DNA from 3 places in the Martinezella lusitana genome. Region 2 is predicted to be linked to each of the others. Evidence: predicted binding sites of a transcription regulator. Region 2 holds the regulator's gene; each other region holds the start of a gene.
The links. Region 2 encodes LexA, which represses DNA repair genes until DNA is damaged. Its sites were predicted from a motif close to TGTTCNNNNTGTGTTCNG; they were not measured.
Positions count from the first base shown of each region.

Region 1: the regulator LexA is predicted to act here: its motif matches at 1,938-1,955, upstream of HB780_RS17785 (ATP-dependent helicase).
Region 3: the regulator LexA is predicted to act here: its motif matches at 1,699-1,716, upstream of HB780_RS28730 (ATP-dependent helicase).

Region 1 covers NZ_CP050308.1:819,055-822,335, forward strand. The annotation lists gene HB780_RS17775 (efflux RND transporter permease subunit) at 1-493, opposite strand, end outside; gene HB780_RS17780 (efflux RND transporter periplasmic adaptor subunit) at 490-1,647, opposite strand; gene HB780_RS17785 (ATP-dependent helicase) at 2,008-3,281, shown strand, end outside.
Region 2 covers NZ_CP050308.1:296,923-300,203, reverse strand. The annotation lists gene kdsA (3-deoxy-8-phosphooctulonate synthase) at 1-12, opposite strand, end outside; gene HB780_RS15265 (VOC family protein) at 9-896, opposite strand; gene lexA (transcriptional repressor LexA) at 1,302-2,024, shown strand; gene HB780_RS15255 (ComEC/Rec2 family competence protein) at 2,005-3,281, opposite strand, start outside.
Region 3 covers NZ_CP050308.1:3,111,260-3,114,540, forward strand. The annotation lists gene HB780_RS28730 (ATP-dependent helicase) at 1-1,620, opposite strand, end outside; gene HB780_RS28735 (SMP-30/gluconolactonase/LRE family protein) at 1,891-2,763, shown strand; gene secD (protein translocase subunit SecD) at 2,870-3,281, opposite strand, start outside.

The DNA.
Region 1 (3,281 bases), 520 kb from region 2:
AGGTGACGGCAAGGCGCATGATCGGCTGCGAATCCGAATCCGCCTTGACGATCTGGGGCGCGTCGGCCTCATCGGGCAATTGCTCGGTGACACGACCGATCGCATCGCGAACGTCATTGGCGGCAACGGAGAGATCTATGGCGTCGGAAAACTCGAGCGTTACACGGCTCTGGCCGAAGGATGAACTCGACGAGACCGATTTCAGGCCGCTGACGCGGGCAACCGCGCCTTCGATGACCTTGGTCAGCTCCTGATCCACCGTCTGCGGCGAAGCTCCGTCAAACATGGTCCGCACGGTGACCACCGGACGGTCGACATCGGGCAGTTCACGCACCTCGACGCCGAAATAGGCGGCAAGGCCGGCAACGATCATCAGCGTGTTGAGGACCAGCGCCAGGATTGGCCGGCGCACGAAAAGCGCGGTGAAAGCCTGCTTGCCGGAGCCTGCGCCGGTCTCGGCCCCATCGCCGGTGTCCTTGTCGTGCCCCATCATTGCGTCACGGCCTCCGTGGCCTCGGCAACTTCACGGGCAAAGCGCACGGCGCCGCCCTCAGTCACGCGCTGCAATCCCTCGGTGACGATCCGGTCGCCGTCCTTGAGATCGGCCTGAACCAGCACCGCATCCGGATTGCGCTGCACGACACTGACGCGCACCTTGGACGACTTGGCCTCGACCACGCGCCAGACATAGGAACCTTCGCCGTCCCACTGCACCGACAGCGGATCGACGGAGGGATAGGTCTCGCCGGCAAAGCGCATGCCGACATTGAAGGACATGCCGGCGCGCAACTCGTCCGTGGCATTGTCGATACGGGCTCGGATCCGCAATGTCCGGCTGGCGCCATCGACACGGTTGTCGACCGCCTCGACCACACCCGAGAACAACCGTCCCGGCCGCGCCACCGACGTCGCCTCCACCGGCTGGTCGACCTTGACCGTATTGGCGAACCGCTCCGGCACCCAGTAATCGACCAGCACTTCCGAGCGGTCGTCAAGCGTGACGATGCTGGTCGTCGTCGTGACGTTGTCGCCGATGACGACGGGCACGATACCGACGATGCCGTCGATCGGCGCGACGATATCCCGGCGCTTCAGCGCCAGCTCGGCCGATTGCAGCGCCAGTCTGGCACCCTGCTCGGCGATCTCCGAGTCGAAGACATCCATGCGCGACACGCTGGATTTGATGGTGTGATACAGCTGCGACTTCTCGACGGCGCTTTTCAGCGCCACCTCTGCCTGACCGCGAGCGATGATCTGTTCGTCATCATCGAGGCGGGCCAGCACTTGGCCCTGCTTCACATGATCGCCTGACTTGATGAGGATTTCGCGGATCGTGCCCGTTGCCTGCGGCATGACGACGACGGAGCGGATGGCATCGCCGGTACCGATGGCGCTCAGGCGATCGTTGACCACGCCGCTGACCACAGCCTCGGTCACCACCAACGGCGTATCGACGCCACGCCGCGCACCGCCACTCGCTACCTTCTCACCCTTGTCACCCTCGCCAGGCGCAACAGCCCCCACGACGGATTCTGGGACGCCAGCTCCCCGCAGCAGGCCGGCTGCACCGGGCACGAAAGCCACGACCGCGACAATGCCCGCCGCTAGCAGGAGAAAAAACAAAGAAAGCTGTTTCCAGGCGGTCATGTACGTCTCCGGCTCATTGTGTCAGAGGCGATGAAATCGCGTCATCAGTTTGGTATGGCCTCGTCACGTCAAGCGCACTGACTGAGGCCAAGTATCGGGCAAGCGGCGATATAACGCAGGATTGTGCCTATTTGTTGCACTATCGTTTTTTTGAACATATGCGGCAAGCTTTGCCGCGCATTATGACGAAGTTGTAATTTTGGCGGGGACAACGAGGCATTTCATTCGCATCTGCACATCTCCGTTCAGGCGCGGGAATAGCCTCTCTATAACCCCGATGCACCTGTGAATGTGCACTTTTTGTTCTGTTTTCGGGCCGTTTCTTTTGCCTTTCAGGGCAGAATCATTACATTGAGCCGCATGACCATCGGACATGACGACATTCCCTTCTTCGACGAGGAGCCGGAACACCTGGTTCCGCGCCAACCTGCTCCCGCACCTGGCCCTGCCATCGTAGGCGGCGGCATTGCGGCCCGCGCCATGGCGGCACGCGACGGCGGACGGCGGCCCGACTATCTCACCGGCCTCAATCCGGAACAGACGGAAGCCGTCGAAACGCTGGACGGGCCGGTTCTCGTCCTCGCCGGCGCCGGCACCGGCAAGACGCGGGTGCTGACGACCCGTATTGCCCATATCCTCTCCACCAACCGCGCCTTCCCCAGCCAAATCCTCGCTGTCACCTTCACCAACAAGGCGGCCCGCGAGATGAAGGAGCGCGTCGCCCTGCTTGTCGGCGGTGCGGTCGAAGGCATGCCCTGGCTCGGGACTTTCCACTCGATCGGCGTCAAGCTGCTGCGCCGTCATTCCGAGCTGGTCGGCCTCTCCTCCAGCTTCACCATTCTCGACACCGACGATGTCATCCGCCTGATCAAACAGCTGATCCAGGCCGAGGGCCTGGACGACAAGCGCTGGCCGGCCAAGCAATTCGCCGGAATGATCGACACCTGGAAGAACAAGGGTCTCAGCCCAGCCGATATTCCCGAGGGCGACGCTCGCGCTTTCGCCAACGGCAAGGGCCGCGAGCTCTATTTCGCCTATCAGGCGCGACTGAAAACGCTGAATGCCTGCGATTTCGGCGATCTTTTGCTGCATCCGATCAATATGTTCCGGCAGAATCCGGATATATTGAAGGACTATCACCAGCGCTTCCGTTACATTCTCGTCGACGAGTATCAGGACACCAACACGGCGCAATATATGTGGCTGCGGCTGCTCGCACAGCGGCCGAAGGGCGAGTTGCAGAACGTCTGCTGCGTCGGCGACGACGACCAGTCGATCTATGGCTGGCGCGGCGCGGAAGTCGACAATATCCTGCGTTTCGAAAAGGATTTTCCCGGCGCCAAGGTGATCAAGCTGGAGCGCAACTATCGCTCCACCGAGCACATTCTCGGCGCCGCCGCGCACCTGATCACCCATAATGAAGGCCGCCTCGGCAAGACGCTGTTCACCGACCGCTCCGACCCCGACGACATCAAGGTGCAGGTGCATGCCTCCTGGGATTCCGAAGAGGAAGCCCGCGCCATCGGCGAGGAGATCGAGCAGCTCCAGCGCAATCAACACAAGCTGAACAACATAGCGATTCTGGTGCGCGCCTCTTTTCAGATGCGCGAATTCGAAGATCGCTTCGTCACGCT
Region 2 (3,281 bases):
ATTCGTGCTCATGCTATCTCCTCGAAGGCAAACAACGCGCCCTGTCCGGGGGCGGGCTTTGCCAGAATACGATTGTTCTTACGCGTGTATGTGACGCCGTTAGCAGCCAAATGCGACGATGTCACGGAAAGATCGTGTGTCTTGAAGAGGATTGCGCGCGCGCGAAGGCCGGGATCGCCCGCCGGCACAGGAAAATCGTAAAAGGCTTCCATGCCTTCCGGGGTCAGAACCTCGATCCGGGCATTCGCCGTCTCGATCGTCAGCCCAAAGGAATGCTCCGATATCTTCGGTCCACCTGCAACCTGTTCGAAGAAACCCCGGAATGCCGCCGGCTTCGGCGTCGACAGGGCGACCTGTGCAATGCCAGTCACGCCGTTGGCATGCCGTTCCAGGGCGCTGCGATCGGCCGGTATGGGATTGATCCGCTGCGCGCAGAAAGCGTAGAAATCCGGCGACCGCAGATCGGCCGCGAAAGCGAGACGGAAGCCGGCGATCGTTTCCGAGCCGTCCAGCATGCGCATCGGCCGTTCGAAATCCAGCATGCTCCCGGCCGACATGGCGTTCGCCTGGAAGCGCTTATCATCGACGGCCGCATCCTCAGTGCCGAAAACCACGGCCGAAAAACCTTCCTCACTGACGCGAAAACGGTAGGCCTGATCGCGAGCGACAAAAACATTGCCCTCCTCGATACTCGCTTCATATTGCTCATGCGACGCAACGCCCAGAGGCTCCAGATAGGTCTTGTCGGAAAAGAACACGCAGGCATTCTCGGTGCCGAAAGGATGGCGGGCATCAGCGGCAACGGTAAAGCCGAGCTTGCCAAGCCGCTCCCGCGCCATGGCGATATTGACCGTTGGCAAAACGAGATGATCCAGCGGATGCAGCGATAAGGCCATGGCTTCCTCCTTCATGTATGCCGCAGGTTTGCGCCCTTCCGCGGTTCAATTCAAGATGAAAGCGCGGCGTCTAAAAACCAGGCGGATCGCAAAAAGAAGGCTTATTGTCGAATAGTTTGCGACTGCGCGGAAGCCGCAAGTCCTCCGGGTTTCAGTAGTCATGCAACGATAGCCGGCTCCCATTCCCGCAGAATCGACCATGGCCGACTTCCATATATGTTTCCATTGACTAGCGCCGGAATACTCCACGGTTCCGCCTACGGGGGACCTGTTATGTTCTGCTTTATTTAACACGCCCACAAAACATTCATCGAAAATTAGGGACTTGCGGAACACATATGGAACATATAGTGTTCGTTCTGGATTTGTTTCACGATACCTTCACGATTCTGGGGTTCAAATACGATGTTGACACGCAAGCAGCAGGAACTGCTTCTCTTCATTCACGAACGGATGAAGGAGTCCGGTATTCCACCTTCTTTCGATGAAATGAAAGATGCGCTGGATCTTGCGTCCAAGTCCGGCATTCACCGTTTGATCACGGCTCTGGAAGAGCGCGGCTTCATCCGCCGCCTGCCGAATCGGGCTCGAGCGCTGGAGGTCATCAAGCTACCGGAAGCCTATAGTCCGAGCCTGCAGCCGCGCCGCGTTTTCTCGCCGAGCGTCATCGAGGGCAGCCTGGGCAAGCCCCAGCCGGTACAGCCGCCCGCCCCTGCGAAGCCGGCGAACGACGAGAACAATAGCGCCGTATCCGTGCCGGTCATGGGCCGCATTGCTGCCGGTGTTCCGATCTCGGCGATCCAGAACAACACTCACGATATCAGCGTCCCCGCAGACATGCTTGGCTCTGGCGAGCATTATGCGCTCGAGGTCAAGGGCGACTCGATGATCGATGCCGGCATCTTCGATGGCGACACTGTCATCATCCGCAACAGCACGACCGCCAATCCCGGCGATATCGTCGTCGCCTTGGTCGACGATGAAGAGGCGACATTGAAGCGCTTCCGCCGCAAGGGTGCCTCAATAGCGCTCGAGGCGGCCAATCCCGCCTATGAGACCCGTATTTTCGGGCCGGATCGCGTCAAGGTGCAAGGCAAGCTCGTCGGCCTTATCCGTCGTTATCACTAGCTGGTGACGCGGGCACAATCGGCGCTCCGAATGTGCCCGTTCGCCAATCATAGCCGCGATGCAGATTCCATGGCCGCGCTAGAGTTTCAAATGCGGTCGTGGCGATCGGCTTGTTGGCACTAAGATCCATTTCGATGGACCCGGTTCGCTGTAACGTAGCCCCTGTAAACAGCATTGCACCCGAGCGGCAACGATCGAGTCGCAGACGGATAGGGGTGACGACGATATTGGCGGTGTCACAGGCCGGGGCGAGATAGGCCGCATCCTCGATTGTGACGAGCATCTCGCCATTGCTGAGCACCGCCACGCACCATGCCCGTTTCTGGCAGGCAAAGCCACCCTCCCCCGCTTTATCCAATGCCGCATCCATCGCCTTGCGGACAGCGTTCTGCTCATCGGCAGTCAGGCGGCGGTTCCTGTCCGATTTGCTGATCTTGGGGAGTTGGCTGTCGGGTGGAAGCATTGTCGGCGGCCGGTGATCGGTCATGGCCAGTGCCCTTTGCCACTGCTCGAAGATGAAGTCAGGCGGCTTTTCGCGATTGCTCGTCAAAGCATCGTCCCGCCGCAAGGCTACCAAGGTGCCATCCTCGGAAATCATCAAGTCAGGCTTTCGGACATCCGGAACAAGTGCGGCGACAACAACCGAGCCAATCATCAGCAACACGCCCGTATGCCGTAGCCAAGTCTTCAGCAAAGTCATCAATACGAAGCCGGCAATGAATGTCGGGAACAGCCAGACCGGCATTCGGCCGAACGGAATATTGCCACCCCAGGCAGCAACAGTCTTGGCGATGATGATAACGAGGTCCAGCCCCTCGCCGGTGATCTGCCAGAACCATCCATCGAGACCGAACGGCATCAGCAGCATCGCGGCCATTCCGAACGGCATGACGATAAAGGAAACGATCGGCATGGCAGCCAGGTTGGCAGCGAGACCATAGGTCGACAACCGGTGGAAATGCTCGATCGAAAAGATCGCCGTCGACGCGCCACCGAGAAAGGAGGTCGACAATATGCCGCCGAAGAAACGCGAGACGAAAAGCAGCGGGCGCATGACCCGAAACCGGGAAAAAATGCTTTCCCGATGCCGCCGCCGCGTCCAGAGCGAATAGCCGGATACCAATGCCAGTGTTGCGGCATAGGACATCTGGAAACTCGGTCCCAACGCCTGCGACGGCGACAGGACGAGGATAACGATCGCCGACAGGGCAACGTTGCGCAGGCTGAGAGATGGCCGATCGAAAAGAACGGCGACCA
Region 3 (3,281 bases), 1.1 Mb from region 2:
CAGTTCGGTGAGGAAGCGCTCGCGCGAGCCGTAGCCGCCGGCGATCTGCTCGAGCTGGATCAGGTCGGCCTGCCGCGTCGAGGCATCCTCATGCGCCCGCTCCAGATGCGGCTCGTACCATTGGCGTACGAGACCGATTTCCGCCGGCCATCCGGCCTTGCCACTCTTCAGCTCCTGCATGGTCGCAACGAAGTTCGTCCAGTCCTCGCCCGAGCGCGGCGGTGGCGGAAACTCGGCAAGGGCGGCGATCGGGCTGGGTTCCTCGCCGATATGGTCGAGCACGCGCTGCGCGGTCGAGGGGCCGACACCGGGAAGGAGCTGCATCAGCCGGAAGCCGGCGACGCGGTCGCGCGGGTTCTGGGCAAAACGAAGGGCGGCCAGCATATCCTTGACATGGGCGCTGTCGAGAAACTTCAGCCCGCCGAATTTGACGAAGGGGATGTTGCGGCGGGTCAGCTCGATTTCCAGAGGTCCGCTATGACTTGAGGTGCGGAACAGCACGGCTTGTTGTTTTAGCTTCGCGCCGCTCTCGCGGTTTTCCAGCACCTGGTCGGCGACAAAACGCGCCTGATCGGCCTCGTCGCGCACCGTCACCAGCCGTGGGCGCTCGGCGCTCTGCCGCTCCGTGCGCAGGTTCTTGGTGAAACGCTCTGAGGCAAGGTCGATCACCGCATTGGCGGCGGCAAGGATCGGCTGCGTCGAGCGGTAATTGCGGTCGAGCGTGACGATATTGGCGGCGGGCGTGAAGGCAGTGGGGAAGTCGAGAATGTTGCGCACCGTCGCGGCGCGGAAGGAATAGATCGACTGCGCATCGTCGCCGACCACCGTCAGCCCCTGGCCATCGGGCTTCAGCGCCAGGAGGATCGACGATTGCAGCCGGTTGGTATCCTGATATTCATCGACCAGAACATGGTCGAAGCGGCCACCGATATCCTCCGCGATCAACGGTTCGTGCAGCATATGCGCCCAGTAGAGCAGCAGGTCGTCGTAATCGAGAACGTTCTGCACCTGCTTGGCCTCGACATAGGCGGCGAAGAGATCGCGCAGCTGCTTGTCCCAGCTGGCGCACCAGGGGAAGAAATCGCGCAGCATCTCTTCCAGCGGCGCTTCCGAATTGACGGCGCGGGAATAGATGGCAAGGCAGGTTCCCTTGGTCGGGAAGCGGCTTTCCAGCTTGGAGAAGCCGAGATCGTGCCGAATGAGGTTCATCAGGTCGGCGCTGTCCTCGCGATCGTGGATCGTGAAGGCCGGGTCGAGGCCGATCTGCTCTGCGTAGTCCCTGAGAAGCCGCGCGCCGATGCCGTGGAAGGTGCCGGTCCAGGCGAGCGCGTCAGCCATGACGCCGGCATTGGCGCCCAGCACCTCGCGGCAGATGCGCTCGACGCGGCGGCCCATCTCGGCAGCAGCCCGGCGGGAAAAGGTCATCAGCAGGATGCGGCGGGGATCGGCACCCTTGACGATCAGGTGCGCGACGCGGTGGGCGAGCGTATTGGTCTTGCCGGAGCCGGCGCCGGCAATCACCAGCAGCGGCCCGGCAATATGGCTGCCTTCGACGGTCGTGCCGTGCTCCACTGCAAGCCGTTGCTCCGGGTTCAGCTTTTCCAGATATGCGGCGCTCATGGGCTCTCCTGAAGGCTTCGCACGGCAGGCGTACGAATGCGGAATCGGTAGCGAATCATGGTCGCAATAATATCCGAATGTTCGACGAATGTTCCAAATTGATGAAGACTGTCAAGATCGGCCGAATCTGCACAGGGATGTGATCTTGCCTGTGTGAATCCCGCGTAGATTTAATGAACTCCGCCTCGAAAACGGCTTTTGGAGTACTTACCTACTAATATGACGCAAGATTTTGGGGTTTTGGAATGCGCTGAATGAGGGCTCCCGAGCATGAACGAAACGTTCGCCACTGGACTGCGTCTGCCTGAAGGGCCGGTGGCCCTGCCCGACGGGCGTGTCGCACTTGTGGAGATGGACGATAGCCGCCGCAGCCTGACGGTGATCGAGGCAGGCGTCGCGCGTCGCGAGATCTACCGGCTCGGTGGCCGACCGACCGGGCTGGCGATCGATGGCGATGACTGTTTCTGGGTGGCTGGCGGCCCGGAAAACTCCCTTGTCCGGCTCTCTTTCCAAGGCCGCACGCTACAGGTTATCGAAGGCGGCGCTGACGGTCCGTTTCTTCATCCAAACGATCTTGCTTTCGGTCCCGACGGTCTGCTCTACATGATCGATTCCGGCATCCGTATCACCGAACTGCTCGAAGGGGGCCAGGTCCATTCCGATTTCTTCCGGGCTGCGTATAATGGTCGCGTCTACCAGATCGATCCGGCGGACGGTCGGGTCTTGCGGGTGCTTGCGGCCGGCTTGCTCTATGCCAACGGCGTAGCGTTCGGTCCGGATGGATTGCTCTATTACAGCGAGACATTGACCGGAAAAATCCATCGGCAAATCGTCGGAGGACGACCGGAATTATTCGCGCAGGTGATGCCGGTGCCCGCCGTCGATGCCTTCCGTGGGCCGGCCGGCATGGCCTTCGACCGCAGCGGCGTGCTCTATTGCGCAATCTACGGGCATGGCGAGATTTGCATGGTCGATCCCGCGGGCAAGGTCGCCGGCCATATCCGCACCGACGGCACGCGGCCGAGCAAAATCGCGTTTACCCCGGACGGCAAATATATGCTCGTTAGCGAGCATGAAAATGGTGCTTTGGAGAAAATAACGGCGCCGCGTCCCGGGCTGCCGTTGCATATGCCGTCTATCTAGCGGTTTTCCGTCCAGAATTGCCGAGAACCTAAATCTTGGGCCGTTCCAGCCTCAAGGCTGATTGGACATGCCCGGAAACCGGGCATGTCCTCATTGATTCCGCTGCTTATTTGGCGGCCGGGATCTGCTTGTTGTCCTTGCCGGCCTTGGCGTCTGCCGGTGCCGCGTCGTTAGCGGCGGGCTTGGCATGGCGACGGCGCCAGTCGCCGAGGAACAGCAGGATCGGCGCTGCGATGAAGATCGAAGAGGCGCCGGCGACAAGTATGCCGAACACCATCGGGATCGCGAAGCTGGAGACGGCGCTGCCGCCCCAGATCGCCATCGGCACCAGCGCCAGGAAGGCGGTGGCGTTGGTATAGAGGCTTCGCGCCAGGGTCTCGTTGATCGACTTGTCGATGATGTCGCGCAGCGGCATGGATTTATAGAGCCGCATGTTTTCACGCATGCGGTCATAGACCACGACCTTGTCGTTCACTGAATATCCCACAAGCGTCAGAATCGCGGCGATGGCCGTCAGG